Linked DNA regions of Cohaesibacter gelatinilyticus. The protein of the gene in region 1 interacts with the protein of each later gene in a pairwise test. Links are inferred from orthologs where the notes say so. Each region holds a gene or a part of one and is shown on either strand. Other genes may lie near its edges. The genes, in order: sufA and CRO57_RS09295.

Region 1 (14,160 bases):
GCGCAAGATACGAGTAACGACAGCGAGATGGCGCGCCTGCGTGGTCTGCGAGATCGCTTCGAGGCCGGTTTGCGGGACTTGGTACCGGATGTTGTGATCTTTGGTGAAGGAGCTGCCCGTATAGATAATTGCAGTCAGTTCGCCATCCCTGGCATGCGGGCTGAAACTATGTTGATTCAGCTGGATCTGGCCGGTGTTGCGGTGAGTTCTGGTTCTGCCTGTTCTTCGGGCAAGATTTCAGCCTCTCATGTGCTGATCGCCATGGGAGTTGATGCTGTTTTGGCTGGTGCTGCTGTTCGCGTCAGTCTGGGCTGGGCAAGCACGACGGAGGACGTCGAAAAATTATTGAGTGTCTTGGCGAAAATTTGTGCCAAACACTCAAAAAAGCTGAGTTTGGCATTGTGAAAGGGCCCCCCGGCCTCCTATATGATGCTCAAAATCAGTTATGCGTCACTTTGGCGGACCAACAGAGTGATGAAATAAAGGGTGTGTCGCAATTGCAAGTAAGGTTTGCTGGCGACATTTGATTGAAACGGAATGCTTTAATCTCTGCAATCAGGCATTTCGGGACGGTTTCAGTCAACTGGTAATGATTAAATTGCCAGACCGTGATAAGGCAGTTCAATGGACCGGCGGTCTTTGAAACCGCTTAGGATGGAGTAGCAGATGGCTGCTGTTAAGGAAACGGTCGATCAAGTACGCGAGATCGACGTTGACCAGTACAAATATGGCTTTGTTACCGATATTGAAACAGAAAAGGCTCCGAAGGGCCTGAATGAAGATATCATTCGGTTTATCTCTGCCAAAAAAGATGAACCACAATGGATGCTGGATTGGCGGCTTGATGCCTATAAGCGCTGGCAGACCATGGAAGAGCCAAGCTGGGCGCGAGTAAATTACCCGAAGATCGATTTCCAGGATTTGTATTATTATGCAGCTCCTAAAAATACCGAAGGCTTGAAGAGCTTGGATGAAGTGGATCCGGAGCTTCTACGTACCTATGAGAAGCTGGGTATTCCGCTTCAAGAGCAGGAGATTCTGGCTGGCGTTTCCGAAGAAAACCGCGTTCATACCAAGGTAGCAGTCGATGCGGTGTTCGATTCCGTTTCCGTTGCTACCACCTTCAAGGAAGAGTTGAAGAAAGCTGGGGTCATCTTCTGCCCGATTTCGGAAGCGGTCAAAGAATATCCTGAACTGGTACAAAAATATCTTGGTTCCGTTGTACCTGTAACAGATAATTTCTATGCGACACTGAACAGTGCGGTCTTCACTGATGGCTCATTCGTTTACATTCCCGAAGGCGTTCGTTGCCCAATGGAATTGTCGACCTATTTCCGTATCAATGAACAGAATACGGGTCAGTTCGAGCGCACGCTGATCATTGCAGACAAGGGCTCTTATGTGTCCTATCTGGAAGGTTGCACCGCGCCGCAGCGTGATGAAAATCAGCTGCATGCGGCCGTGGTTGAGCTGGTGGCTCTGGAAGACGCCGAGATCAAATACTCAACCGTCCAGAACTGGTATCCGGGTGATAGCGAAGGCAAGGGCGGAATTTATAATTTCGTGACCAAGCGTGGCGATTGCCGTGAGAAAAATGCCAAAATTTCCTGGACGCAGGTTGAGACTGGTTCTGCCATTACCTGGAAATATCCAAGCTGTATTCTGCGCGGTGAGAATAGCGTCGGAGAATTCTACTCCATTGCGATTTCCAACGGTCGTCAGCAGATTGATAGTGGCACCAAGATGTTCCATCTGGGCAAGAATACCTCCAGCCGTATCATCTCCAAGGGTATCTCCGCAGGTCGCTCCGAGAATACTTATCGTGGTCTGGTATCAGCACATAAGAAAGCCTCGAACGCTCGTAACTTCACCCAATGCGATAGCTTGTTGATCGGTGATCAGTGTGGTGCTCATACCATTCCATATATCGAGAGCAAGAATGCTTCTGCGGTGTTCGAGCATGAGGCGACAACCTCCAAGATCTCTGATGATCAGATGTTCTATTGCCGTGCACGCGGTATTGGCGAAGAAGAAGCCGTGGCGCTTATCGTCAATGGCTTTGTGAAGGATGTGATCCAGCAATTGCCAATGGAATTTGCAGTTGAAGCTCAGAAGCTGATCAATATCTCGCTTGAAGGAAGTGTTGGCTGATACAGGCTGAACATTCTTGGAAATATTATCTTAGGCGCGCTTGAAACAGCTGCGCTGACAAGGACAGACTACAATGCTCGAAATCAAAAATCTTCATGCTGAAGTGGATGGTAACAAAATCCTGCGTGGCATCAACCTCACCATCAATGCTGGTGAAATTCACGCCATCATGGGTCCAAACGGCTCTGGTAAATCCACCCTGTCATACGTTCTGGCTGGTAAGGATGACTATGAGATCACCGAAGGCGAAGTGCTTTTCTTCGGTGAGAATGTTCTGGAAATGGATCCGGAAGAGCGTGCTGCTGTTGGCCTGTTTCTGGCTATGCAATATCCGATCGAAATTCCAGGTGTTGCCAACATGACATTCCTGAAAACCGCTCTAAATGCTCAGCGTCAGACCCGCGGTGAGCCGGAAATGAAAACTCCGGATTTCATGAAGCGTGTGAAGGAATTGTCTGCCAAGCTCAATGTTTCTCAGGAAATGTTGCGTCGCCCGCTGAATGTGGGCTTCTCCGGTGGTGAGAAAAAGCGTAATGAGATCCTGCAGATGGCACTGCTTGAGCCCAAATTCTGCGTGCTCGATGAGACTGATTCAGGTCTGGATATCGATGCTCTGCGCATCGTGTCCGAAGGCGTGAACGCGCTTCGCTCAGAAGAGCGCTCCATGCTGATCATCACTCACTATCAGCGTCTTCTGGACTATATTGTGCCCGACATGGTGCATGTGATGTCTCAGGGCAAGATTGTGAAAACCGGTGGCAAGGATCTGGCGCTTGAGCTGGAAGAAAAAGGCTATGCTGAATATACCAGTGGAGCTGCGGCTTAGGGCCGGGAAGGGAGCATTTTGCGATGACTTTGACTATCGTAAAGACCCCTTCCGAGGAGGCGCTCGGAGCGCTTCTGGATGGGGCACAGGCCAAGCTGCCGGGTAAGGGGTTTTCCTCCCGCCGTGCTGATGCCGTTGCCAGGTTTCGTCAGGATGGTCTGCCAAATCGACGTGTTGAAGAATGGAAATATTCCGATCTGAAACGGGTTATGCCTGCAGATCTGTCTCTGGCAGGTGATGTCAGCGCAGACGATGTAGCCAAGCAGATGGCTGTTGTACCACGCCTTCGTGGTATTGAGTGTGATCGTCTTGTCCTGGTCAATGGTGTGTTTCGGGCAGATCTGTCTTCCATGGATGCACTGGAAGGCAAGGTAAGCATCATCCCAGTCGCCAAGGCACTGGAAGAGGGCACCTTCGTTCTGGATGATCCGGAAATTGCTGCCAATGACCATGCATTGAACCTCAATACCGCTTTGTTGCAAGATGGTGTCATCATTGATGTGGCGGATGGTGTCGAAGTCGAGCGTCCAATCGAGATCCTGTCTCTGATGATTGGTGGCGGAATGGCGACCACCCGCAATCGTGTAAGTGTTGGCAAGGGTGCCAAAGCGTTTATTCTCGAGACCTTTGTTGGCGACGAAAATGCCTATCAGGTCAATGAAGCGATTGATTTCCGCATTGCTGATGGTGCAAGCCTTTCTGTCTCCCGTCTGTTGTCGGAAGGCAAGAATGCACTTCATCTTGGATCGACCACTGTCGTTCTGGGTGAAAAATCTCATTTTGAGCATTTCACCATGTCCACTGGTGGTCAGTTCACACGCAACACTGCCTTTGTGAAGTTCACAGGTGAATATAGTGATGCGGAGCTGTTTGGTGCGACCATCATTGGTCGTGATCAGCATAGTGATCAGACATTACTCGTGGATCATGCTGTGCCAAACTGTAATTCCAAGGAACAGTATCGCACTGTGATGGATGACAAGGCGCAGGGTGTTTTCCAGGGCAAGATCTTTGTGCGTCAACCAGCGCAGAAGACCGACGGTCAGATGATGAGCCAGGCTTTGCTGCTCAGCGAAGATGCTGCCTTCTTCAACAAGCCAGAGTTGGAAATCTTTGCTGATGATGTGCAGTGCGCCCATGGTGCGACATGCGGTGAGCTGGATGAAGATCTGCTCTTCTATTTGCGTGCCCGTGGCATTCCTCTGGATCAGGCCAAGAAAATGTTGGTCTTGGCCTTCCTGGCGGAAGCTGTCGAGCATGTATCAAATGAGAGTGTAGTGGAAGCGCTGGAAGGTTTTATCGCCGACTGGTTGGGGCTGGACCACTAATTGTCATTGCTTTGAAGGGGCTGGCTTTGGACAGTCCCTTGAAGTGGTGGGGCAAGGAAATGGCATTATGAATGAGTATTCTGCAAATGTTGTGTCACTGGAGCCGTATGACGTAGAGGCAATTCGGGCTGATTTTCCGATCCTGTCTCGCGAGGTTTATGGCAAGCCTTTGGTTTATCTCGATAATGGTGCATCAGCTCAAAAGCCTCAGGCTGTGATTGATGCAATCAGTGAGTGCTATTCCAATGAATATGCCAATGTGCATCGCGGTCTTCATTATCTGTCCAATACAGCAACGGATCGATTCGAAGCAGCGCGCGAAACTGTTCGCGGTTTCCTGAACGCATCTTCGGTAAATAATATCATTTTCACCCGTTCTTCGACCGAAGCCATCAATCTGGTTGCATCTTCCTATGGTGGCATGGTGTTGGGTGAGGGGGATGAGATCATCCTTTCCATCATGGAGCATCATTCCAATATAGTGCCTTGGAATTATCATCGTGAGCGTTCTGGTGCCGTTATCAAATGGGCGCCGGTAGATGGTGATGGCAATTTTCTGATGGAAGAGTTTGAGGCTCTTCTGACAGATCGTACCAAGATCATCGCCATCACTCAGATGTCCAATGCGCTTGGCACTATCGTTCCGGTGAAGGAAATCATCAAAAAAGCCCACGAGCGTGGTATCAAGGTTCTGATTGATGGCAGCCAGAGTGCTGTTCATATGCCGATTGATGTACAGGATTTGGATGCCGATTTCTTTGTTATGACTGGCCATAAACTCTATGGACCTTCAGGCATTGGTATTCTCTATGGCAAGCACGAGCTGCTGGATGCCATGCCGCCTTACATGGGCGGTGGTGAGATGATCAAGGATGTTACTGTAGACGGTGTGACTTATGGCACAGCGCCTCACAAGTTTGAGGCTGGAACGCCACCAATTGCGCAAGCTATTGGATTGGGTGCTGCGTTGGACTACATGAACAAGATTGGCCGGGATCGTATTGCAGAGCATGAGGAAATGCTGCGTGCCTATGCCCATGAGCGTCTTGGTCAGATCAACAGTCTGCGGATTTTGGGTCAAGCCAAAGAGAAGGGGGCGATTGTTTCTTTTGAAATGGAAGGGGTTCATGCCCATGATATTTCAATGGTTATTGATCGTTCTGGTGTTGCAGTTCGTGCGGGGACGCATTGTGCTCAACCATTGTTGCAGCGCTTCGGTGTGACGTCTACCTGTCGTGCTTCTTTTGGTATGTACAACACTGTGGAAGAAATTGATCGTTTGGCTGAGGCCTTGATCAAGGCTCAGGATTTTTTTGCATAGCCGTTACCGGGTCTGACGGCTTACTGAAAATGCCCTCCATGTTTCGTCTGGGCTGTTTATGGTAAACTGCAAGACACGATCGGCTGGAAAGAGTATGACATGAGTGAGACGACTTCGAATATGGAAGAGATCGAGCCAAATGTGCCCGCTATGGAGCCTGGCTCCAATCTGGCTCCAGAAGAGCTTGAGCGTTTGACGCAAGATATCATTGCGGCGTTGAAGACTGTCTATGATCCAGAAATTCCATCAGATATCTACGAGATCGGCCTGATTTATCGTGTTGATATTGATGATGATCGTAATGTGGAAGTGGATATGACATTGACGGCTCCAGGATGCCCGGTAGCTGGCGAAATGCCGGGTTGGGTGGAGAATGCTGTTAGCTCCGTCGATGGAGTTGGTTTGGTGACAGTGAATATGGTGTTTGATCCACCATGGACGCCGGATCGCATGTCCGAAGAAGCAAAGGTTGCTATCAACTGGTATTGATCCCATATAATGCATAACAGTTGGTCTATGTGATTGTGATTGGTTGAGGGACCGGTACAAATTGTGTAGGAGCAAAGCGAGATTGATCAGGAAGGACGGCTAAATGACTGGACGGTTTCAAGTTCTGTCAATCACGGATGAAGCAGCGGAACGTATTCGCAGCATTGTCGATGGATCAGATGATTCTCTGCAAGGTATTCGCGTCGGCGTAAAGAATGGCGGCTGTGCGGGTATGGAATATGTCTTGGATAAAGTTACAGATCCTGATCCGAAGGATGATCTGGTCGAAGACAAGGGTGTCCGTGTTTATGTGGATCCCAAGGCTGTCTTGTTCCTGTTGGGAACCGAGATGGGTTATGAGGTCACCAAATTTCGCTCTGGTTTCACCTTCAATAATCCCAACCAATCTTCAGCATGTGGTTGCGGTGACTCGGTGTCTCTGACGCCAGTTGACCCCTCTGCGCTGGAAAAGCTGCGTGAGCATGCCTAACATTGATGGTTCAGGAATTCATTTAATAAAAAAGCGGCTTCAAAGCCGCTTTTTTGTTTCGATTTAATCTTAGGTCTTATGCGACATCGCTATTTTCTTGCAGTATGCCCGGATCGGTTTCTGCTTTTACGATATTGCGACCACCGCGTTTTGCCGCATAGAGGCACTGGTCTGCACGCTCAATCAAGCTTTGCGGAGTGTCGCCCGGTTTAAAAGTAGATGCACCAATCGAGATGGTGATACGACCCAGGTTTTCGCCAGTTGAGCGTTTTATCAGCTCTTTTGCCATGACGGCTTTGCGAATACTCTCGGCAACAGCGACCGCTTGGCGCAGATTGGTACGAGGCAAGATGACACCGAATTCCTCGCCACCATAGCGGCATGGAACATCCTGACCCTTCACATTCTGCTTTACGGATACAGCCACAAGACGCAAAACCTGATCACCGGTTTGATGGCCGAAAGTGTCGTTGAATTTTTTGAAATGATCGATATCCGTCATAAGCAAGCAAAGAGGTTCACCGGATTCGGCGGCTTCTTCCAAAGCATTTTCCAACGAACGGTCGAAATGCTTGCGATTTGCCAGAGTGGTCAGATCATCCGTCAAAGATTCGTAACGGATGGTGTCCAGACTTTCTCGTAATTCCAATACTTGTTCCTGGGAAGCTGCAAGTTGTTCGCTCAGGGCACGGTTTTGAGACTCAACCTCTTTTGTCTCAGAAATGAGCTGAGCAACGATCTCTCGAATGACCTGACGATCTTCAGTATTTGACAGATCTTGAGATGCCCCTACGAGAGAGTCGCCGTAACTTGATGCAGTTGAAACATAATCCTCAACTTCACGGACAATAGAGCGCAGCTCTCGTGAAATCTCGCTTCCCACCTCATCCACTCTGTCGCTCAGGCGACTAGGGGAAAGGTGTTCGTTATAAATGGTGTCGAGTTCCTGGGTCGATATCTTGCCCTTGGCACGCAAGATATCATTAATTGCTTTGTTCAGACCACGATTGAAACCTGCGGCGTAGGTATACCAGATTTCGTAATTGCGCGGATAGGCGGGAGTCTGGTTCTTCTTGAGATTCCCCAAGGCCGACTCTCCGTATATATATGTGCGCTTGAAGTCTATGTTATCCATTCTTATCACACACGCTAGCTAGAAGCGTGACCCCTCATTCGTCATCCCCGATTGGGATCAGATTAGAGGTTTAACCTTTAAGACGACGTTAAATACGGCATGTCAGCTACACAAAAACCTATATTTCTCAAAGGGTGCATGAGGAAATTCCCTATGTGCAGTTGTATTCCGGTAATACCGAAATCACCAAGTTGATATTGGCTTTGATCTCATTGTCTATTTTAAAAAATTTTGACTAAATGGGATGAAATAGAGACCGCTATTTCCCCGCCTTGAGGCGTATTTTGACAATCTGGTTGAGAAATTTGGGCATAAAAAACCCCGCTTGAAGCGGGGTTGATTTTATTCAGCGCTCTTGCTTTCAAGCTTTTTTGTTTTGCGTTTGGGAGGCCTGATCGGCGCCAACAGGAAGGCAGGCACATGGTCGCCCATACCGATGACTTGTTTGTCGTCACGATCTCTGCCTCGTCTGCCGCGCCCTTGCGGTGAGCGATTTCTGCTTGCACTTTCGGAGTTTTCGCTATGGCGCTCTTGGCGATCCTTGCGTGGGCGTGGTCTACGTTCCTCTTGGCTTTCAGATGAAGCCGGGCTTTCTTTTCTTTCGCGAGCCTCGCGTTGTGGTGAATTGTCCTTGTCTTTCTTTCCGGAGCGGGTGCGACGAGAATTACGGGACCCTTTGCGAGATCTGCTGCTCTCTTCGTCTTCATCGCTGCGTTCGGGGAATGATCCATCGCCTTGCCACGCTATTTTCTCGTCAATGAGTTTTTCAATGGAATCGAGATATTTGGTGTCATTGCGGGTGGCAATTGAAAGGGCAACTCCTTCGCGGCCAGCGCGTCCTGTACGACCAATTCGGTGGACATAGTCTTCTGCATGGGTTGGCAGATCAAAATTGAAGACGTGGCTTACCGTTGGAATGTCCAACCCACGAGCAGCAACATCACTGGCTACCAATATGCTCAGCTCACCAGACTTGAATTTATCCAATGTGGCCATACGTGAGGTTTGATCCATGTCACCATGCAAGGCTCCTGCATTGAAGCCATGTTTGTTCAGTGATCGGAACAGAGTTGCCACGTCACGCTTTCGGTTGCAGAAAATGATCGCATTTTGCAGCTCTTGTGCCTCTGTGATCAAGTTGCGCAACACTTCGCGCTTTTCCCAAGGCTTGTTGCCGGAAGCAACTATGCCTTGTGTGATTGTCTTTGCAGTTGAAGAAGGCGGAGCAACTTCAATTCGTTCCGGATTACGCAAGAACTGATCTACAAGAGATTGGATTTCCGATGGCATAGTCGCGGAGAAAAATACAGTCTGCCGAGATGGCGGTAGCAGTTTGCAAATCCGTTCGATATCAGGAATGAACCCCATATCCAGCATCCGGTCAGCTTCATCGACAACGAAAGTATCGACTGCATTCAGCAGCAATTTTCCGCGCTCAAAGTGATCCAATAGTCGACCAGGTGTGGCAATCAGAACATCTGCACCGCGATCAAGCTTCTTGAGCTGATCTGCAAATGAGACACCACCGATGAGGAGTGCTACAGTCAGGCGATGATTTTGCCCGTAAACAGTAAAGCTTTGTTCTACCTGTGCAGCAAGCTCACGGGTTGGTTCCAGAATGAGGGTCCGGGGCATTCTTGCCCGAGGACGACCACTTTCCAACAAGGACAGCATCGGCAAGGTGAATGATGCTGTCTTGCCGGTTCCGGTTTGGGCGACGCCAAGAACATCCTTGCGAGCAAGGACATGAGGAATGGCTTGCGCCTGAATAGGGGTGGGAGTTTCGTAACCAGCTGCCTCTACAGCAGCGAGCACTTTGGAACTCAGACCTAAATCCGAAAATTTCATCCGATGATGGAACCATATGTTGCTTTGTGCTCTCAATAAATGACAGCACAAGGGTTGCCGGAAATGTGGGCGAACCATACGATTTTGACACGATTTGTCAATCAAATGCGCTAAATAGGGTTGATTTGAGTGATTTTTTACCCTGTTTGCTGCCTTTTCCCCAATGTCGAACAAATTGAGCTAATCACTAGCGGTGAAATAGTGCCAGGTTCCGTCCGGACCTATAGCGATGCGATAGAACATATAATGTCCCAAAGCCTGCATTTCGGAATAATCACCTGCGGTTATCAATCGAAACAGTTCCACTCTTTGTGGTCTGGTAAGGCGTGACAATGGATAGTCAGCGAAATAGGGCCAAATATAGAGCTCCTGCGGAGTGCCTTTGTCTTGAATGATGTATCCGGCTTCCAGGATTTCATTCATGATAGCAAGAATTTCTGAACCCTCTGGGTCTCCTGATAGGGATCGTAATTGTGCGATCGGGTCCGTTTCACCTTCGTCAAAACCAATTATGGGAGGCAATTCATTGATCTCGATGGCTATGCGCATCTTTTCCATATCGCCGCTCTGTGTGGCTTCCAGCAATGTCGCATGCATTCGTTGTACACCACTGGGTGCACTGGAGATATCATAGAAAATTCTTGGCAATGGGGCATCGGGCGCAATAGTGATGGGCAGATCAGCCTCCAAAGGAGGGACAGCAAGCTGTCCTTCAGCACCTTCCGGTTCCTGGTTGATGATTTCATCACCATTCAGGCTTGCTCCGCTACCGGCAGAGTTGTTTATGTCACCGTTTAGCGTCGCCGGAGTCTCTTGACTTGACGTTGAATAGTTGGGAAGTCCGATGATGCGTTCCGTGGTGACGGAGCTCGCGGCAATTGCAGTAGGATTGCTGACAAGAGACGCCGCGAGGCAGGAGAATAAGGGAACAAGTCTTATTGACTGACGACGCATGAGCTGCTGTCCCATCCTGATAAACCGAAGAGCTTTTGAGAAAGGCTACCATCTTGAGCAAAAACTGGAAATATGTTTGTCCGGTTTTGTTTAAGATGGTATTGAACTGTGTTCTTCGGATCATAGAGGAGCGCTTATTGCAGGATGCGTCCGACTGTATAGTCGCCTGCCATGACGCGGCTGGACAGGTTCTTGCACATGTCTGAAACAGCTTCTTCACCATAAGCGAGAACGAAGCTGGAAAGAGCTTGAAATAATGCTGCATGGGCCAGCAAATCCTGATCAACACCTTCGTCTGATGCTTCATCCCAAAAATCATTCAGCAATGTCAGGACATGCTGTTTTTGACGCTCCAGTTCGATGCCTTCCAAGTCTGATGAATGCTGTTGTGTGGAATGATCATCGAATTTCATGGCCTGTCCCTCGCTGTTGATTGCCGGATTCTTCCTCGTGTCCGGATTGGCCAAATCTCCAGAAGCTTGATTTGTGTTACAAGTTATCAGTGGAGATATGGCACTGCTTCAACATAGGGATAGCACATTAGCCACGGGTTGCGTCTGTATGATTAAGAAAAAGTTAAAGTTATTCGTCGGGTTTTAAGAAATTTGGTTAACGCGCGTGTTTGAGCTGCAGATTTGTCAAAATCGATGTTGCTTCTTCGCGATACAGGCTGGTGACTTTGCGTGCCTGATTGTTACAAGTTTCATAGGTGGAAGAATAGGTGCGATAACTCTGATTGAAGCGATCGGTCAGCTGGCGGTTGCGTACATCATCAGGGTTTTCGGCCTTGAGGATTGCTGTCATGGTTTTGTGCCAGCTTTTGGGATCTGATTGATTGCAGAGAGGATCGAGATGCATCAGAGCTCCTACGATGGAACTCAGACGACGAAGCTGCGTCTCATAAGGTGGCAGGTTTTTGTCTGCTGCCCAGATCATCGTGGGAGAAATGCAAAGAAATAGCATCAGTATAAAGGGCAGGGCCAGTATCTGTACTTTTTGCAATTTCTTGTTCCAGGAAGCTGTCATTGCACGCCCAATCATCCGTATCAGATATCCAGATCAGTCGCAAATTCTGCATTTTCCTGAATGAACTGAAAGCGTGATTCCGGTTTATTGCCCATCAGGCGTGTTACCGCGTCCTTGGTTTCGCCCGGCTCGTTATCGATGATCTGTACTTTCAGCAAGATACGTTTGGAAGGATCCATGGTGGTTTCCTTCAGCTGTGCTGGCAGCATTTCACCAAGGCCCTTAAATCGGCCGATATCGATTTTGCCTCTACCAGTGAACTCGGTTTCCATCAACTCATCTTTATGAGCATCGTCACGGGCGTAAAGTGTTTTGCCGCCTTGGCTGATGCGATAAAGCGGTGGAATGGCCAAATAGAGATGACCATTCTGGATCAACTCTGGCATTTCACGTTGGAAGAATGTGAGCAGAAGTGAGGCAATATGGGCACCGTCGACATCAGCATCTGTCATGATGATGACGCGGTCATAGCGAAGCTCATCATCACTGTAGGTTTTGCGTGTTCCGCAGCCCAAGGCTTGGGTCAGGTCGGCCAACAACTGGTTGGCAGCAAGCTTGTCGCGACTGGCATTGGCCACGTTCAGGATTTTGCCGCGCAGTGGCAAGACCGCCTGGGTGGAGCGATTACGAGCCTGTTTGGCAGAGCCACCGGCCGAGTCACCCTCCACGATGAAGATCTCGGTATCGCCTTTGGCATTTTGTGAGCAATCAGCCAGTTTGCCCGGCAAGCGCAATTTGCGCACCGCTGATTTACGACTGACGTCTTTTTCCTTGCGGCGACGCAAGCGCTCTTCGGCGCGATCAACCACCCATTCCAGCAGACGATTGGCCTGTTGTGGGGCATTGGTTAGCCAGTGGTCAAACTGGTCACGCACGGCTTGATCAACTATGCGAGTTGCTGCAGTCGTTGCCAAACGATCCTTGGTCTGACCGACAAATTCCGGTTCGCGAATGAAGACGGAGAGCAGGGCGCCTGCGGATGTCATGACATCATCTGCCGTGAGCAAAGCGCCTTTTTTGTTGTTGGTCAGCTCGGCATAATTCTTCAAACCACGGAGCAGGGCGGTACGTAGGCCACTTTCGTGGGTGCCGCCCTCAGGCGTCGGAACAGTGTTACAGTAAGAATTTGAGAAACCGTCGCCTGCATACCAGCAAACGGCCCATTCTACAGCGCCATGGCCGCCTGTCTTTTCGGTCTTGCCCGCAAAGATTTCCGGTGTGACAAAGTTTTGCTTACCCAGTGATGCTGAGAGATAGTCCTTCAGACCGCCAGGGAAGTGGAAAGTCGCTTTAGGTGGAATCTCAGGTAGATTTTCCAGAAGTTCCGGTGCACAGGTCCAGCGAATTTCAACGCCACCAAAGAGATAGGCCTTGGAGCGTGCCATTTTCATCAGAATTTCCGGGCGAAAGCGTAGCTTGGTACCGAAAATCTCGTGGTCAGGTTTGAAGGAAACCTTGGTGCCACGACGATTATGGACATCACCCAGATGTTCTAGCGGACCTTGCGTTATACCACGTGAAAAGGTTTGACGGAAAAGCTTCTTGTTTCTGGCAACTTCCACAACAAGCGTTTCAGACAGGGCGTTTACCACAGAAACACCCACACCATGCAGACCACCGGAGGTTTCATAAACCTTGGAATCAAATTTACCGCCTGCATGCAGGGTGGTCAGGATTACTTCCAGAGCGGATTTGTCTTTGAATTTGGGGTGAGGGTCGACAGGAATACCACGTCCGTTATCTGTAACATTCAGGGTTCCATCTGCGTCAAGTTCGACCTCAATCCAGCTGGCAAAACCGGCAACGGCCTCATCCATCGAGTTGTCGATGACTTCTGCAAACAGATGATGAAGGGCTTTTTCATCCGTGCCACCTATATACATGCCAGGGCGACGGCGAACAGGTTCGAGACCTTCCAGTACCTCAATGTCTGCCGCTGTATAGTCAGCCTTGGATGCGGGAATAGGGGTAGGTGCGCTGGCCGGTTCTGGAGCCTTGGATTGTGACTTGGGTTTTGCTACCGCTTTGCTGGGTACTGGTTGAGCAGCAGGATCGGCAAAAAGATCGTCGGACGCAGACATCTATTTCCTTGGCTTTGCTTTTGAGGGCCGCACGAATCATACCTGTTTGACAGGCAGCCATTTTCGCACTTTTGGCGTCATCAGGCTGCTCAAGCCTTCTCAGAACGGCTCGAATCAACAGGGTTTGGTTTGCCCCACTTTGGCTTGTCGGTCTTTGCCGGGTCAATAGTGAGCGTAGAAAAAGTAACGATTTTCCCTTGATGGAATGGCAATTTATATTCTGGGTATGAAACTGGTCGTCTCAATCTGCACCTGATCAATGCAGAGCCGTTTTGTCTTTTCTAATCTGAGTGATCATTGGAAAAGAGGATTTAAGTTCCTTTGCTGGATGAGGCCAGATAATGCTTATCCTTTGAAATCAATATGAAATAACTCACTCACCAATGCTCTTGTTTTTGGGGAAAAGTGATATGGTTAATGTTTGTTTACTATTTGGGCGCTACAATGTCGGCTGAAATCGGGGGAGAGATTTGGGGCGCTGTATGGATAAGGTCGACGCAGAAATCGAGAA
Region 2 (15,330 bases), 500 kb from region 1 along the record:
CGAGATGGGCGCTCCCGATGTAGACCATGATGGTGAGGTTGACGGTGTGGCTGACGTTTTTGCTGCTCCGATGGATGTTGCCTCCTCTGAGGAAGTGATTGATGGGGAGCTGGAAGCTGATGTTTTTGCCACCAGTGCCGATGTAGATGAGCCAGTCGGCACTGAAGAGACTGATTCCAGTGAAGACATGTTTGAAACTGTCGCAGGTGGTGATCTGCCAGAAAATGGTGTGATGGAGCGCAGCGAAAACGGTATCGAATTTGTCGAAACGACCGAGTTGGATTGGGCGGACTCCGTCAGCTTGGAAGATTTGGAGGAATCTGACGTCTTTGCTTCCTCTGCATCTACTGAAACCGAGGATAGTCCTTCTGCCGTTTCAAAAGATGGTTTTTCTTCAGCAGATGCAAATGAAGAGGAAAATGCAGAACTGACAGAAATTACTGAGCCTGAGATTAGCGATGAGGCTTTTGCCTCCATGGAAGAGCTTTCGGAAGAGATTTCTACCGAGGCTGAAAATGATCTTGCATTCAGCGAACAAGAAACACCGATTTCTGCACCAGTAGATGAAGATCAGGTCGAGATGCTCGACGATGATCTTGATATGGTGAGTGGAGATGATAACCAGCTCGTTGCCGAGATGCACAAAGTAGCGGCTGAAATGGACCGTGTTGCAACAGAGATGGGGTTGGAAGGAACTACGAAATCTTCTTCCAATGAGACCGCACAGCAGGGCAATCTGGAATTGGAAGCAGAAGAACCAGCACCGTTGCAGAAGCGTGTAACAGATTTTGGATAAACTTCTTCTATAAAACGAAGAGACCTGATCAATCCTCTGTCACCCTTTGTGGCAGGGGATTTTTTGTGCCTGTTTGTAATTGGCAATATCAATGTATGACAATAAAAAAGGAAGCCAATGGCTTCCTTTTTTAGATCTTGCTCGATGATACCCTGAACGCATTCCTGTTCGAAAACCGCATGCACTGTTCGGAAAATATGCTTTAGCCGAGGCGGCCGGAAGCATGGGCCAGCATCGTATAAACCTTTCCGGTCTCGGATGTCAGATATCCCATGGTTGCTGTACCGTCACGGTCCTTGCGGGTGATGTCATCCAGAATTCGCTCGAAGTCGCCGATATAGCGATTCACGGTGGTCCGGAAATCATTATCTCTCTGATAACGCATGCGAACATCTTCAAAAGTCTGCTGCCCTTTCAGAGTATAAAGACGACGAGTGAAACTTCCTGCCTCGCCACGGCGATAGCCTTCCCAAGCCATGGTCTGGTTGGTCGCATCAATGCCGCGTACGATATCTTTGCTCAATGGAGCCAATATTGCAGCGTCACCTGGTTGTGGCATGGCATCTTCTGGTTGGGAAGAAGCGCGACGCAGCAAATCAGACACCCAGCCACTACGTTCCTCGGATTCCATCGAGTTCTGTGGTGCATATGGGCTTGGGCTGGATGCAATATGGCTATCCTGCAATGGTGGTTGTGATTGCGATTGCTGGATTGGCGGGATCGATGGAGCAGAGCGATTGCTTTGACTGACCGGAGGCAGGGATGAACGCTGTTTTGGAGCGTGATCACTTGGCACCGTATCAAAGTTGTTGCCGTGCCGCTGAACGATTCGGGATAGCTCTTTCAGAGCATCTATCTGTTCGGTAACGACACGACGCATTGCACCAGTTGCTTCCTTGGTTTCCTGTGGCAAATCGGCAAGACCATGCTTGAGTTCAGAACGTGTTGTATCGAGATCACGTCTGATATCCTGCGTGATGGTGCGGATATCAGTTGTTGCCTGTTCGAAACGGTTATTGGCGTCCGAAATGGTCTGGTTCATTTCTTCTGCCATTTCGAGCTGAGCAGCACGCACTGTTTCTGCTGCGCGGCGGCCCTCGGTGGCAGCATTGATGCGCAGCTGTTCCAGCTGATCCATCACATCTTTTGTAACCCCTTCGGTGCTCTGGCTGAGCAACATGCCGACATCGCGAGCCCGACCTTCAGCGGTGTTGAGCGTGGAGCCGATCATATTGGTGAAGTTGTTCAATACCTGCTCAATCGCCTCGGTACGACCAGAAAGTTCTTCTGTAAGGGCGGAGAGGGCGGCTTGTCGCTCCTCTACGCTGCCTTGCAGACGACTGCCGGTGCTTTCCATGAAGCGGGTTGTGTTGGCCAGGGCAGATGCCTGCTCTTCGAATTTCTCGGTCAGAGTGGAAACTTGACCAAGAATATCAGTTGAGACAGAGCGCAGGTCCTGAACATTGCCGGTCAGTTGGTTGGCAGAAGCGCCAGCCTTGTCTGTGACATTTTCAACCACTTCGCGGAACTGATTGGTCTGATTGGACAGGCTTGCCTCAATAGTGGAGAGAGAGCGTCCTGCATTGATCAGCAATTCCTGCAAGGTGTCATTGGCATTTTTCAGGCGGTCAACAATTTCGGTACCATCCGAGCGAAGGAGCTCATTGGTGGAGCTGAGAGATTGCGCCGCATCTTCGGTGGAAGTCTGAATTGATTGAACCAGACGCTTATTGGAATTGTCCAGATTGACGATGGCATCATGGCTGCTTTGAGCAATCGCTTTGACAAGATTGGAAGAAGACCCTTCCAGAGCAGTCCGTGCCTGATCCGTGCTGATGGTGAAGGCTTCTGCTGCACGCTCGGAGCTTGCTGAGACTGCTTCTGCAACAGATTGGCTGGTCTCTGCCAGTTTTTCGACTGCACGGGAGCTGTTCTCGGTGATCGCTTCAATGAGGTTTTCACCAGTTTGTGCCAAGGTTTGGGAAGCTCGCTGGCTTTCCACCGCAAAGCTCTGGGTAAGCTCCCCACCAGTGGCGGACAGGCTATGCAAAATGCTTTCGCCAGCTCGCTGGAATGTAGAGCTGATGGCATCGGAACGACTGTCCAGAGCCTGAATAACAGAATTGCCTTTTTCATCCAGAATGGCTGAAAGTTCCTGAGAACGAGCACCAAGTACCGCGTTGAAGTTCTCGGTCTTGGATGTGATCTCATCGCTTGCGGTTGTCAAGGTAGAGGCGAGGGAGTCGCGAGCCTTGGCACTTTCAGACGCAAAGTTGGTAGAGATTGCCTGCATGCGATCATTGAGAATAGCTTCAATCTGGGCGGAACGGCTATCCAGAGTTTCAGCCACTTCAAAGACCTTGCTGCCAAGCGAGACATTGATCTCGGCCACGCGGTCGGACAAGGTTTCCGTCAGATCATGAGCCTGGCGTGACAGGGTCTCGCCAACCATGGTGAGACGCTGATCCATGGTCTCGGTGATGTCTTCCTGACCCTTGGAGTAGGCGGAGGCCAGATCACGGGTGCGCTCAAGCAGTGTTTCATTGATTTGACGAGCGCGGTTATCCAGAGTGTCATCCAGACGATTGGCGCGTTCATCCAAAGTGGTATTCAAAACGTCGGCTTTGGAGGCAAAGGTCTGGGTCAGGTTGGTGACGTTCTCTTCGAAGCTGCCAAGACGCTTGGAAATATCCTGTTCGAACTCGGACGTGCTGGAGGTCAGGGCTCCGGCTACTTCCTGAGCTTTTGCACTTACGCTGACAGAGAACCCTTCCAGTCGGGTGTCCAGCATGGTTTCGATGTCGCCAGCACGCTGGAAAAGGGTCTCGTCCAGAGTGTTGATGCGTTTGTCAACTGAGCTGGTCAGGTTGTCAAGGCGATCCCCCAGATGAGAGATGAGATTGTTGCCTTTTCCTTCTATGACTTCATCAAAGGCCTGCAGGCGCTCTTCCATTGCTGTGCGAATGCTCTCACTTTTGCCATCCAGAGCGTTGGAGAGTTCGTTGCCAGCCATCTCAAACAGCTCTTTAACCTTGCCACCACGTTGTGCAATGACCTTGGCGATTTCAGTGCCGACCATGGCCATGCGCTCTGTGACTTCAAGAGAACGGCTGTTGAGGGCTTCGGAAGCCTTGTTGGCTGCGTCATCAAGCTGGCCGGCAAAGCTGGCCGAATGCTCATCCAGCAAATTGCCCATCTTGCCGGATTTTTCATCCAGCAAGGAGCCCATCTCAGAAGTGCGCTCTTCGAGCATTTTATTGAGAGAGCCACCTTTGACTGCAACAGTGTCGTGGATGCGCTCAGATGTTGCATCCAGACGTTCGGTCAGCTCGCCACCACGATTTGTAATAATCTCGGCGATGCGAGTGCCGGTTTCGTCGAGTTTTTCGTTGATTTCGGTGCCACGCAGAGACAAGTCCACCAAGAGGCTGTCCCCGGTTCCTTTGAGAGACTCGGATACCGCAGTGGACTGTTCTGTGATGGTTGTGACGATTTCGGTGCCCTGACTCTTGATGCTTGCTGCAACGGCAGAACCGGTCTCTGACATGGATTGGGTCATGTCGGAGCTGATATTGGTCAGGGTTGAGGTCACAGTCGAACCAATGGTGGTCAGATCTTCTGTCAGTTTGTCGCCGGTCTGAGCCATGGAATTGGTCATCTCGGAGGAGATTTCGCTCAAGCTGCCAGTAACTTTGGTGCCGATGTCTTTCAGCTCGCCGGTCAATTGCCCACCAGTAGAGGCCAGTTTGCCTGTAACGTCTTCACCAATGGTTTGCAGATTGGAGTTCATCTCCGCTCCCACAGTGGAGATGTTCTCGGTTACGGTTGCGCCGGTGTTGGACAAGGTACTGGTCAGTTCCTGACCCGCAGAAATGAAGCGATCGGTTACTTCATTACCGATGGAAGCCAACTGACCGGTCAGATCACTGCCGGTGGTTTCCAGGCGATGGGAAATATCCGTACCAGACACATTCAGCTGATCGGTGATGGATTGACCCGCATTGGTCAGTGAGTCGGTTACATTTGCGCCGGTATTGGACAAGCGATCTACCAGATCCGAGCCACGGTTGGAAAGAACATTGACCATGGTCTCGCCTGCATTGGCCAGAGCGATCGTGATCTGCTCGCCTTTTTCAGCCAGAGACAATGTCACGCGCGAACCAGCATCGGAAACGCTTTTGGAAATGGATTCGCTGGTTGTATTCAGTTCATCGGATAGATTGGTGTGTGCGCCATTGATGGAAGCACGCACTCGCTCGGAATTTGTAACGATGGCTTCGCGCTGGGTGATCAGCTCTTCGATCAGGGAGCGAATGCGCAGTTCGTTTTCGTTGTAGGCGCGTTCAAGCGAAGAAACTTCGTTATGCACCATCACTTCCAACTCGGAAGCCCGCGCCAAAGCACGCTCGATACCGTCGCTCATGGAGGCTACTTCGCGGCGGATGGCCTGGCCGACATTGACCACGGATTCCTTGGCAACATCTTCCGGCTCGACCAGACGCATGGCGACTTCGGCCATGGTGTGAGAAACGTGGCGCATTTCCTGGGCCCGCACGATCATGTAGGCCATGGTGAAAAACAGAATGACAGGCAAGAAAATTCCGGCAAGAGAGGCGAGTGCAGTGGGGGATTGCAAAATACCGGAAAAATTGCCTGAAGACAGAGCGTCTGCGCCAAAAGACAGATAGAAGGCGCTACCGCCAAGACCAATCCACAATGCGGCAAGAACAAAAGCGATCCAGTAAGGTGTACCTGACGGAGCCTGACGCAAGGAATAGAGCAGATTGCCAACAGATTGGCGATCATCATTTGCAGGTGCCGGACGTGTTTTGCTGGCTTTGCCGGATGATGGTGGAGCAATAGCGGGCTCTCTGGACGCTTTCAGACTATCCTGAGCAGCTTTTTTATCCGACTCTTGCCGGGCTGCCTCGGTGGGAGATTTATCCGCACCACTTTCCTCTTCGCCAACATCGAAATCCAACTTGAGTGCATCCTCTACCGCTGACAATGCAGCTTCAGTTGGATCCTGAATTTTAGGAGACTTGTTTGCCATATCCGTCACGCCCCATTTCCTACTCGTTACACGTTGTCACAAGTCTGACCTAAATCCAGATAAGGGATGATTGCTGAATTCAAACATCCTGTCTTAATCTGGGGTGCCTCATAGGTCATTTGCAACTGCGCTGTTTGCAGACATGGTGCCATCAGATGATGGTATCGATGTCAAAAACGAACAGCGAATGCTGGCAGGTGAAATGTCCAAATAGACTGCTGCGGATCGGCTGGATGAAATCATGGTCCATCATGCAGAAACGCGGCGGGAATCTGGACAGCTTCCATCTTCCACCGGCATCACTGCATGGTAACCGGGTTGGAAATGCAAAGGAACAAGAAATTTCCGATATTTGGCTCCTTTTCTTCAGACATTGATGATGGTTGCCAAATGGGACGATTGGGCCCGATCAGAGGTTGGTAGCTAAGCGTTTGAATCTCATGTCATAAACGTCTGAGGTCGTTAACCAATCCCGTTTACCAAACCTGATTTGTGGGTGATGCATTTTTTTCGGGAAACTTTTGCTTTTTGGAGGGATTATGGTTAACAGAAATGTCAAAGTTGATTGAGTATGTGTTTTCGGACAACTGGACCAAAACGACGCCTTGGGGTTTTGTGTGGCTTGCGATGAAATTGGAATTGATATGAGTGATGTGATTGATGTGATTGATTGGGCTCACTTGGAGCGGCAAACCATGGGGGAGGCGGAGATTGCCAGAGATGTGCTGCAACTGTTTGTGCAACATCTTGATGAAGCTCTTCAATATATGACAATCGAAGATGTCGAGCTTGCAGCAAAAGTACATAAACTCAAGGGATCGGCACGTGGTGTTGGCGCGTGGAATGTTGCCGAGATTGCAGATCGATTTGTTCAGTCACAAGCAGATGTTACAGTCGATCTGGAAGATTTGAAGCTAGCGATGCGAGTGGCCAAAGGGGCTGCTTTGAACAAGTTGAGCAGTTTTTAACAATAAACAAGTGCTATGGATCCGCTTCGGTAAGCTTGCCTACGGAAAAATACGCTCCCATGCTTTTCGTTTGGCGAAAAGTCCTTTATAGCCATGATGAGACCATAAATTCCCCTGCTGGAAACAGATGGAGAGGACCATTTCCATCCATCACTTGGGGGCACGGATTAAGGTGAGAGTATTTGGATGCCGAAGATTACCTTTATTGCCTTTGACGAGACCAAGTATGAGGTAGACACTCCCAATGGGACCTCTGTCATGGAAGCTGCTGTCAAAAATGGCGTACCTGGAATTGAAGCCGAGTGTGGCGGTGCCTGTGCTTGTGCGACCTGTCATGTCTATGTGGATGAGGACTGGCAAGCCAAAAGCGGCGATCCTGATGCTATGGAAGAGGATATGCTGGATTTTGCTCAGGATGCCGAGCCAAATAGCCGTCTGTCCTGCCAGGTGCAGATGAGCGATGATCTGGATGGTATCGTAATTCGTATTCCGGAATTCCAAGCCTGACCAATCAGATAAAATTTGAGTTTGAAAACCTCGTCACTTGTTAGGGCGGGGTTTTCTTTTGTCTCGGATAGGGTGAATGCGACTTTGTCTCTTTTCTCTCGAGGATTGATCGGTAATCCTGATGGGGCAGGCGGTAGGAGAAGATGTGATGGAGCGTGAAGAGTTGAGGCTGCGAGAGTGCCTTGAGCGTGGTAGCAATCGTTTGGTTCGGGTAATGCCGCGGGCCGTGGATCTTGTTTGCGGGATGAAAATTGTGTCCCGGCAACGACAAAGGATTGTGCCGTTTGCGCAAGGGGATGTGGTTGAAATCGGCTTTGGTTCCGGTCTCAACTTGGCACATTATGATTGGGATCAAGTGCGATCGGTGACGGGGATCAATCCAGATGATGGTCTGCCAAGGCTCGGATGGAAGGCTATCGCACAGCAGGAAAAGCCGATAGAATTGCTGGTAGAGAGTGCCGAGGCCATGTCGCTGCCAGATCAAGTTGCAGATAGCGTTGTTGTGACCTACAGCCTTTGTTCCATCCCTGATGTTGACGTGGCGCTATCGGAAGCGAGACGGATCTTAAAGCCAAATGGCAAATTGTTCTTTTGTGAGCATGGCCTGTCATCCCGACCTTTGGTCGCAAGCCTACAGCATAGTTTGACACCGCCTTGGCGCTGGATGGCCTCAGGCTGTCATCTGAATCGTGATGTTGGCGCATTGGTGCGGGGCGCCGGGTTTGAGCTGGAAACTTATGACATTTATGATCTGGGATTTGGATCCCGTATTTTCGGGACCCATCATGTGGGAGTGGCGGTGAAGAGCTAATGATGCATTGACTACTCTGCCGGAGCTGGACGAGTTATCTTGCCGATCCATTCTCGTCCCTCTTCAGGGTCTGTTGGAACCAGACGGGCGAATATCAGACTGATTGTTGCCATACCTGCACCAATCAAAAAGACAGCGGCAGGACTGACCAGCCAGATCAAGCCAAAAGCTGCCGGGATTACCACAGCGGCGATATGGTTGATGGTGAAAGCAACACCAGCTGTTGGGGCTATGTCAGCCGGATCCGCGATTTTCTGGAAATAGGTTTTCATGGCGATGGACATGGCAAAGAATGCGTGATCGATGACATAGAGCGTTGCCGCCACCCATGGGCTGGAAACAAAAGCATAGGCCACGAAGACACCAATCAGACCAATATATTCAATGGTCAGCATCTTTCGCTCACCAAAACGGCCTATATATTGGCCAATCTTGGGTGCAAAGAGCATGTTGAAGACGCAATTGATCAGAAAAAGGGCAGAGATTTCATGAACATGATAACCGAATTTCTCTACCATCATGAAGCCCGCAAAAACCGTGAAAATCTGACGTCTCGCGCCTCCCATGAAAGTCAGGGCGTAGTAAAGCCAATAGCGCTTGCGCAAGATTAGCTTTTTGTTCTGCGGTACCGTGGTCTGGAATTGTGGGAAGGTCAGCCACAAAAAGATAACCATGACGATGGTGATGCCACCAGCAATTGCGAAAACGGTCTCAAACGAAAGATGCAGGGTTTTCCAGGTGATGAAAATGATGCCATAGGCCGCTATCTGCGCCATGGCAGCAACTGACATGACCTTACCCATCATGGCCGGAGCCTGATCTTTCGGGAACCATTGCAGCGATAAGGATTGATTGGCCGTTTCATAATAGTGAAAGCCAATGGACATCACGATGGTTGTAAAATAGAGGCCCCAAGCTGTTGGAAAATAGCCAGTAATGCCAACACCAATGCCAAGTGCGAGCAAGGCGAGGAGCGCGAACGTCTGTTCTTTCAAGATCAACAACACAAAAATGGCAGTGAATGCCAAAAAGCCGGGTATCTCGCGGATCGATTGCTGGATGCCGATTTCCTTACCAGTGAACCCAATCTCATTCACTGCAAAATTGTTCAGCAAGGTCCACCAGCTGGCAAATGACAGCTGCATGGTTGCACTCATCAGCATGAGCATCAAAAGGGGAGTCTTCCAGGAGCTTGTCCCGGCAGGAGCAGTGGCGTGCATATTGGACCTGAAATCTGAGGAAACAGGGCTGCACTTTACCAAGTCGGCAATCAATCAGTCAAATGAAAGGGTTTGATAGAATTGATGAATGAGATTGATAGTCACTATTGCAAATGCCTGCGAATAATGTCGTGCGGTAGGGCAGGGACGAAATTGTCATCTCTACCTGTTGTGTCTTCATTCGCGATCATGGAATTGATGATTGCTTCTTCTGTCGATTGAACGACTGCGGTGAAGAATGGATCCATTTGTTCATCCGGGATCATGTCCAGGGATTGGACTGAGCAATTATCCGTCTTGGCTGCTGGATGATTGGCCGTTGAGAATGCGAGGAAGATATCGCCTGATCCATGACGGGCGATGCCACCGGTTTTGCTCATGCCGATGCCAATACGACGAGCGAGGCGTTTGAGCTGATGTGGTAGAAGAGGCGCGTCGGTGGCAATAATGCCGATGATGGATGATAGCTCTGGATTGGTGCTGTTCTGGATCATCTGTGGCTTGATCAAGCCAGCTCCGATATTGTTGCCCAGAATGGTCAGTTCTTCTCGTGCGCCAAAATTGGCCTGTACAAATGAACCGATCGTGTAGGTTTTGCCATTGAATTCCACCAAGCGTGATGCAGTGCCTGAGCCGGCCTTGAAGCCAAAGCATTTCATGCCTGTACCGCCGCCAACACTGCCTTCCTCAATCGGGCCGGTGATCGCGCTCTCTATTGCTTCAAACACATGCTCTTTGGTGATGTGAAAGCCATTTATGTCATTGAGGAAACCATCATAGGTCTCCGCTGCCACAGGTAAACCAAAACTATCATTGAATTGCTCAGGCCAGGCTCTAGTGGCCCATTCTATGGTCGCGTCGCGAGTTGTGCCGCAGCTATGGGTGTTGGTGATGGTAATTGGAAGGCCGAATTTGCCGACTTCTTCGATATAGTGAGAGCCAGTTAGCTCGCCATTGCCATTGAGGCTGTGGATGCCCGCAAAGACGGGATCAAAGGTTGCATTGATCGGGCGAGGCAGGATGGCGGTCACGCCAGTGCGGATGGGGCCTTGGCCAACCGATAGAGGTCCGCTTCCCTTATTGAGCGTCACATAACCAACGCGAATGCCTTCCACATCCGTGATGCTGTTCCATTCACCGGTTTTGCCAGAAAACTTCAAACCCAGACCGGCAGCACGTGTCTTGCCAGATGGAGTGGTCAATTTCGGGTTGGTCATGGAGCACTCCAATATGCGGGTTTGAATTGGTTTGAAGGAAAGAGCTAGCGCATCAACTCGCGCATGGCTTGATCGATGCCCTCCAGTGTTAGTGGGAACATCCGATCCTGCATGATCTGTTTGAGCATGCCAATCGAATAGGTGTACTCCCAGTGACGCTCAGGGGTCGGGTTTAGCCAAACCACCTGATTATAAATATCTTGCACCCGTTCCAGCCAGGTATGGCCCGCTTCATCATTCCAATGTTCGACCGAGCCACCCGGATGGGAAATCTCGTAGGGAGACATGGCGGCGTCTCCGACGAAGATGATTTTATAGTCCGAGCCAAATTTATGCAGGATGTCCCAAGTGGACATGCGCTCACTATAGCGGCGGGCATTATCTTTCCAGACGAACTCATACAGACAATTGTGGAAGTAGAAATATTCCAGCTGTTTGAATTCGGTGCGCACTGCCGAGAAAAGCTCTTCGCAGCTTTTGACGTGATCATCCATGGAGCCACCAATGTCAAAGAAGATAAGAACCTTCACTGCATTATGACGTTCCGGGCGCATCTTGATATCGAGATAACCTTTATGGGCGGTGTTGCGAATGGTGCCGGATAGATCCAGTTCTTCCTGGCTGCCGGTGCGGGCAAATTCACGAAGGCGGCGAAGCGCGATCTTGATGTTGCGGGTACCGAGATCCAGATCTCCGTCCAGATCCTTGAACTCTCGCTTGTCCCAAACCTTTACGGCGCGTCGGTGGCGCGACTCGTGCTGGCCAATGCGGATGCCTTCGGGGTTATAGCCATAGGCCCCGAAGGGGGAGGTGCCCGCTGTGCCGATCCATTTGGAGCCACCCTGATGGCGGTCTTTTTGCTCTTTGAGGCGCTCTTTCAAAGTTTCCATCAGCTTCTCGAAGCCGCCCAAGGCTTCGATCTCGGCTTTCTCTTCTTCAGTGAGGAATTTCTCGGCCAGTTTCTTTAGCCATTCCTCAGGGATAGGGGCTTCTTCAACGGCATCAGATACCGTTTCCAGCCCTTTGAAGACGGTGGAGAAGACACGATCAAACTTGTCGAGATTGGTCTCGTCTTTCACCAAGGCGGCGCGGGAGAGGAAATAGAAGTCTTCGACATTCTTCTCTGCCAAATCTGCTTCCAATGCTTCCATCAGCATCAGATATTCACGCAAGGAAACCGGAACTTTGGCGGCCCTCAATTCGGCGAAGAAATGGATGAACATGGTCTGGCCTCACTGCGGGTCTTGCTCGACTGGAAAATAGCACTTGCCAACTGATATGCGGCAAGAGGTTGCCGGTCAAGCCTGCCTTTGGGCGTTTGCTCTCTCACGGCTATTCCTGATCTGGGCGATCAGGGCCTGCGAGGGCGCGTTACTTTTCTTCGTGAACTCTGATCTGAAAAGTCTGCAACTTTTCAGGAGAACACTATGCGCTTGCCTATCGGCCGTCACCAAAGCGTTATCGCTTTGGCGGTTCATTTGCACCACATAGCTACATGCGATCATGTTTGTCAGGTGGGATTACCTTGCTCGTCCTGTTCTGATTGATCCCGAAGTGCCTTGATCACGGCGCCCAGAGTTGGGGCGGGAGCATGTTTGAAGGGCATTGGGCGACATAGAGCAATGGTCGCGAGACCAATTCGCGCGGTGAGAATGCCGTTTAGAAGCCCCTCGCCAAGTTTTGCAGAGAGGCGGGCAGCAAGGCCGTGGCCTACAATCTGTTGAAGCAGAGTTTCGCCGGCTGCCATACCACCAGTAATGGCGAGATGCCCGGCGATATGACCGGAGAGTTTCAGCATGGCGATAAAGCCGGGGCGATTGCCATAGGCTTGAGCAATGGCGCGAACCATTCTTACTGTCTCGACCAGCACCACAATGATGTCAAATAGAGCGCGTGGGCTAAGTGCTGTGACCAATGCTACGCGCTTGGCGGCCTGGTGGACACGATGGTTTGCAGCGGCATCAATCTGACTGATCAGGACTTGTTCTGTCTGTGCCAAAATGGCGTCGGAATCGAATAGATGAGGCAGATCGCTTTTTAGTGTTTGACGTGCTTTGAACAGGGCTGGTTGAGCGCTGTATAGGGAGAGCATCTGGTTGGCGAATCGCGTCGCGCTTTTCTTGTCACCATGATTGTAAAGTTGCTCAGCCTCCGCTCTCAAATGATCGAGTTTTGAGAGGCGTCTGAGGGCTAGAAATTCTCGTCCCAGAAATGCGAGGAGAGTGGTCGCCGCGATGGCCAGAAGAGCGATGCCGGTCCAACCCAACCATTCGAAACGAGCAAAGAGAGTTCGGATCAACTCGTCCAGCCAAAGGCCAAGTGCGAGCAACACCAGACCAGATAAGGCAGACCAGAAAATGGGGGCGAGTGACCAGCTTTTTTTCTGAGTCAAATCAGGGCTCTGTGCCTCTGAGTTGAGAGATTGAGTCGGATCTATTTTCTCTTGCCAAGTTGGCCGAGGTGTCATTGAAAGCTGTGCTTCAGATGGATTTTTAACTGACGGCTGAGGTTGATTTTCGGTCTTGCGATCCAACTTCACCGCGCGTGGTTTGCGGGTTTGTTGGCGCTGGTTCGAGCCGGGAGAATGGGAAGAGGGAGAGGTCATTTAAGGCTGTCTCCAAGCAGGAATTCGAGAGCGCGGTCAAGGCGGATATGAGGCAACGAAAGTGGGAAGCCTTCTGCTGTTTTATCCAGTTCCGGTGGGCGGAATTTTACAAAACACAGGGGGTCGTGATTTGGCGTGTTTTCTTCAGATTTTGATTCATCTTGTGCCTCTAAGTCTGAGCTGTCTGGGTTCCATGGTCCTTCAAATTCTGATTCAACTGCTTTGAAAACTGATTCAGGATTTTTTGGTAAGTCACCGGGAAATAAGGCGAATTCCGTTTTTCCGTCAAATTCATCTTCACCTAGAGATTCACCTTTCATCGGAATGCCGACGAGAGAGGGGAGCTGTTCGCCCTCCATCTCCAATGTGGCTTCTTGGGTTGCTCTTACGGCAGCAATGGCCATGCAAGATATTTCTGCGCCAGCGGCTTCTGCTCGGGTTGCCGCGCGCTCAACGAGACGTTGGAGGATGGCCTCCAAACGGTCGTGAGATGTGTGGTGCAGGTGATCCGCTTTGGTGGCCGCAAAGAGGATCTTATCGATGCGTCGTGAAACCAGATTGCGTAGCCAAAATCGCTTGCCTGGACGGAAGGCTTTGAGGATCTCGGTGATGGTTTCTTCCAGCTCGGCTAGGGTGTCAGATCCTTCATTTAGTGCAGCGAGCAAATCGATCAAAACAACCTGTCTGTCGAGCCGTGCAAAGTGGTCTCGATAGAAAGGAAGGATGATGGAATTCTTATAAGCTTCAAACCGCTTTTCCATCAGTGCCCAAAGTGATTTCCGATCTTTGCTATAGAGGTGATCGGGCAGTGGTGAGAAGGTCAATGCCGGGCTGTCTTTCAAATCACCTGGCATCAAAAAACGACCCGGTGTGAGTAGCGCATAGGCTCCTCGATCCTTCTTGGCACGAAGCAAATAGTCGGTGAAATGGCGAGCTGCTTTCCGAGCAATTATTTCTATCGCTGGCTCTTCATTTTTTGTATCTTTTCGAGTGACGTCTGGTTCATTGGTCAAGCTCACTGCATAGGCTAGCCAGTCGATCGAATGAGCACCATAATTGGGTCTCGCAGCTTGCTCAAATGAACGAGCCGACCATGTGCGATAATCCAGATCCATCAGGGTCAGGTCGAGCAGCCATTCGCCGGGATAATCAACCAGATCGAGAGCCAGTCGACCTCCCTGTAACTTCTGCTTCAGGGTGCCGGTGGATTGGTATTTCAGTCCCAGTCGAACTTGTGAGGTGCGGCTGGTTGAGACGGGCCAGATCCGTTTTTGGGTCAGATCGGCGATATGATCTTCATAGCGAAAACGTGGTGTGAGATCATCTGGCTGCGATGCAATTTCGGCGGAACCAATCCGGCCGGATGAATGCGCTTCAAAGCGAGGCAAACGACCGCCATGGATCATGTTGTGCAAGCTGGATGAGATAAAGATGGTTTTGCCGGAACGGGCCAAGCCTGTTATGCCAACGCGCAGGGTTGGTTCTGTCAAATCACTGGCAAAGTCTGACAAATTCGCTGCGGCGATCCGCGCTTCTTCAAAAAGGCCCATAATCCTGCTTTCCGTTCCACACCTTGTCCTTCATGTAAGCAAGCTGCGTGGGAATTGCAATCAGCAGGAATGTGGGGGAGCTGATCAGTATGTTCACAGTTCTGGTAAGACGGACTTGTCGATTGGTTCGGCTGGTTTGACCTGGTCTTCCGGTGGCAGTAGGTCACGTGGTCTGATGAAGCTGATCAAAGTTGCTTTCTGAGCGCTGACCTCGTTCCAGTTTTCGGCGTCAAAATCCAGAACAGCGAGGGCTCCTGTCGGGAATTTGGTCTCTATGTCATTTATCAACTTCGGGCTTCCTCGACCAATCAAGCGCAGGGCTATTTCCTGCATGCCGGTATTGTGGCCGATGATCATGAGGGATTTGCTATCTTGTGCATATTGGCGCAACAAGACGAGATAATCAGGTGCATGGCCTTCGTAGAGAGCGTTCAGTAGTTGGATGGAGGTATCGGAAGACAAGCCCGGAAGAATGCCGGCCAGTGTTTGACGTGTGCGCATGGCTCCAGAGCATAAAATGCGTTCTGGTTGATAGTTGTGCTTGGTCATATATCGAGCCAGATTTGGCATGTCATTACGGCCCCGTTTGTTGAGCGGGCGATC

What was found.
Region 2: the proteins of sufA (region 1) and CRO57_RS09295 interact in binary tests that used the Escherichia coli proteins (3 or more experiments, as listed by UniProt). The link is inferred for Cohaesibacter gelatinilyticus from one-to-one orthologs.

Annotation. Positions count from the first base shown.
Region 1 is NZ_OBEL01000001.1:1,529,423-1,543,582, reverse strand. The notes cover bases 5,127-7,911. They hold sufA (Fe-S cluster assembly scaffold SufA), read left to right. Parts: upstream 5,127-6,218; coding sequence 6,219-6,605; downstream 6,606-7,911. Other genes in these bases: CRO57_RS06860 (GGDEF domain-containing protein), read right to left, coding at 6,682-7,740; CRO57_RS06870 (SUF system Fe-S cluster assembly protein), read left to right, coding at 5,747-6,115; CRO57_RS06875 (cysteine desulfurase), read left to right, coding at 5,127-5,626. Also shown: CRO57_RS06895 (cysteine desulfurase family protein), read left to right, coding at 1-405; Fe-S cluster assembly protein SufB, read left to right, coding at 667-2,151; Fe-S cluster assembly ATPase SufC, read left to right, coding at 2,225-2,977; Fe-S cluster assembly protein SufD, read left to right, coding at 3,001-4,305; more of CRO57_RS06875, read left to right, coding at 4,373-5,126; CRO57_RS06855 (DEAD/DEAH box helicase), read right to left, coding at 8,083-9,588; CRO57_RS06850 (hypothetical protein), read right to left, coding at 9,769-10,542; CRO57_RS06845 (hypothetical protein), read right to left, coding at 10,677-10,955; CRO57_RS06840 (TIGR02301 family protein), read right to left, coding at 11,152-11,583; parE (DNA topoisomerase IV subunit B), read right to left, coding at 11,589-13,649; CRO57_RS24720 (hypothetical protein), read left to right, coding at 14,132-14,160. UniProt on the Escherichia coli protein: Is able to transfer iron-sulfur clusters to apo-ferredoxin. Multiple cycles of [2Fe2S] cluster formation and transfer are observed, suggesting that IscA acts catalytically.
Region 2 is NZ_OBEL01000001.1:2,031,162-2,046,491, reverse strand. Bases 5,782-8,663 are described here. They hold CRO57_RS09295 (2Fe-2S iron-sulfur cluster-binding protein), read left to right. Parts: upstream 5,782-7,003; coding sequence 7,004-7,324; downstream 7,325-8,663. Other genes in these bases: CRO57_RS09285 (MFS transporter), read right to left, coding at 8,147-8,663; CRO57_RS09290 (class I SAM-dependent methyltransferase), read left to right, coding at 7,473-8,135; CRO57_RS09300 (Hpt domain-containing protein), read left to right, coding at 6,494-6,817; CRO57_RS09305 (apolipoprotein A-IV repeat region-like domain-containing protein), read right to left, coding at 5,782-5,849. Outside these bases: CRO57_RS09310 (protein phosphatase CheZ), read left to right, coding at 1-796; more of CRO57_RS09305, read right to left, coding at 999-5,781; more of CRO57_RS09285, read right to left, coding at 8,664-9,292; CRO57_RS09280 (DmpA family aminopeptidase), read right to left, coding at 9,460-10,572; CRO57_RS09275 (vWA domain-containing protein), read right to left, coding at 10,617-11,795; CRO57_RS09265 (YcjF family protein), read right to left, coding at 12,083-13,177; CRO57_RS09260 (YcjX family GTP-binding protein), read right to left, coding at 13,174-14,727; CRO57_RS09255 (SixA phosphatase family protein), read right to left, coding at 14,821-15,330. UniProt on the Escherichia coli protein: Ferredoxin are iron-sulfur proteins that transfer electrons in a wide variety of metabolic reactions. Although the function of this ferredoxin is unknown it is probable that it has a role as a cellular electron transfer protein.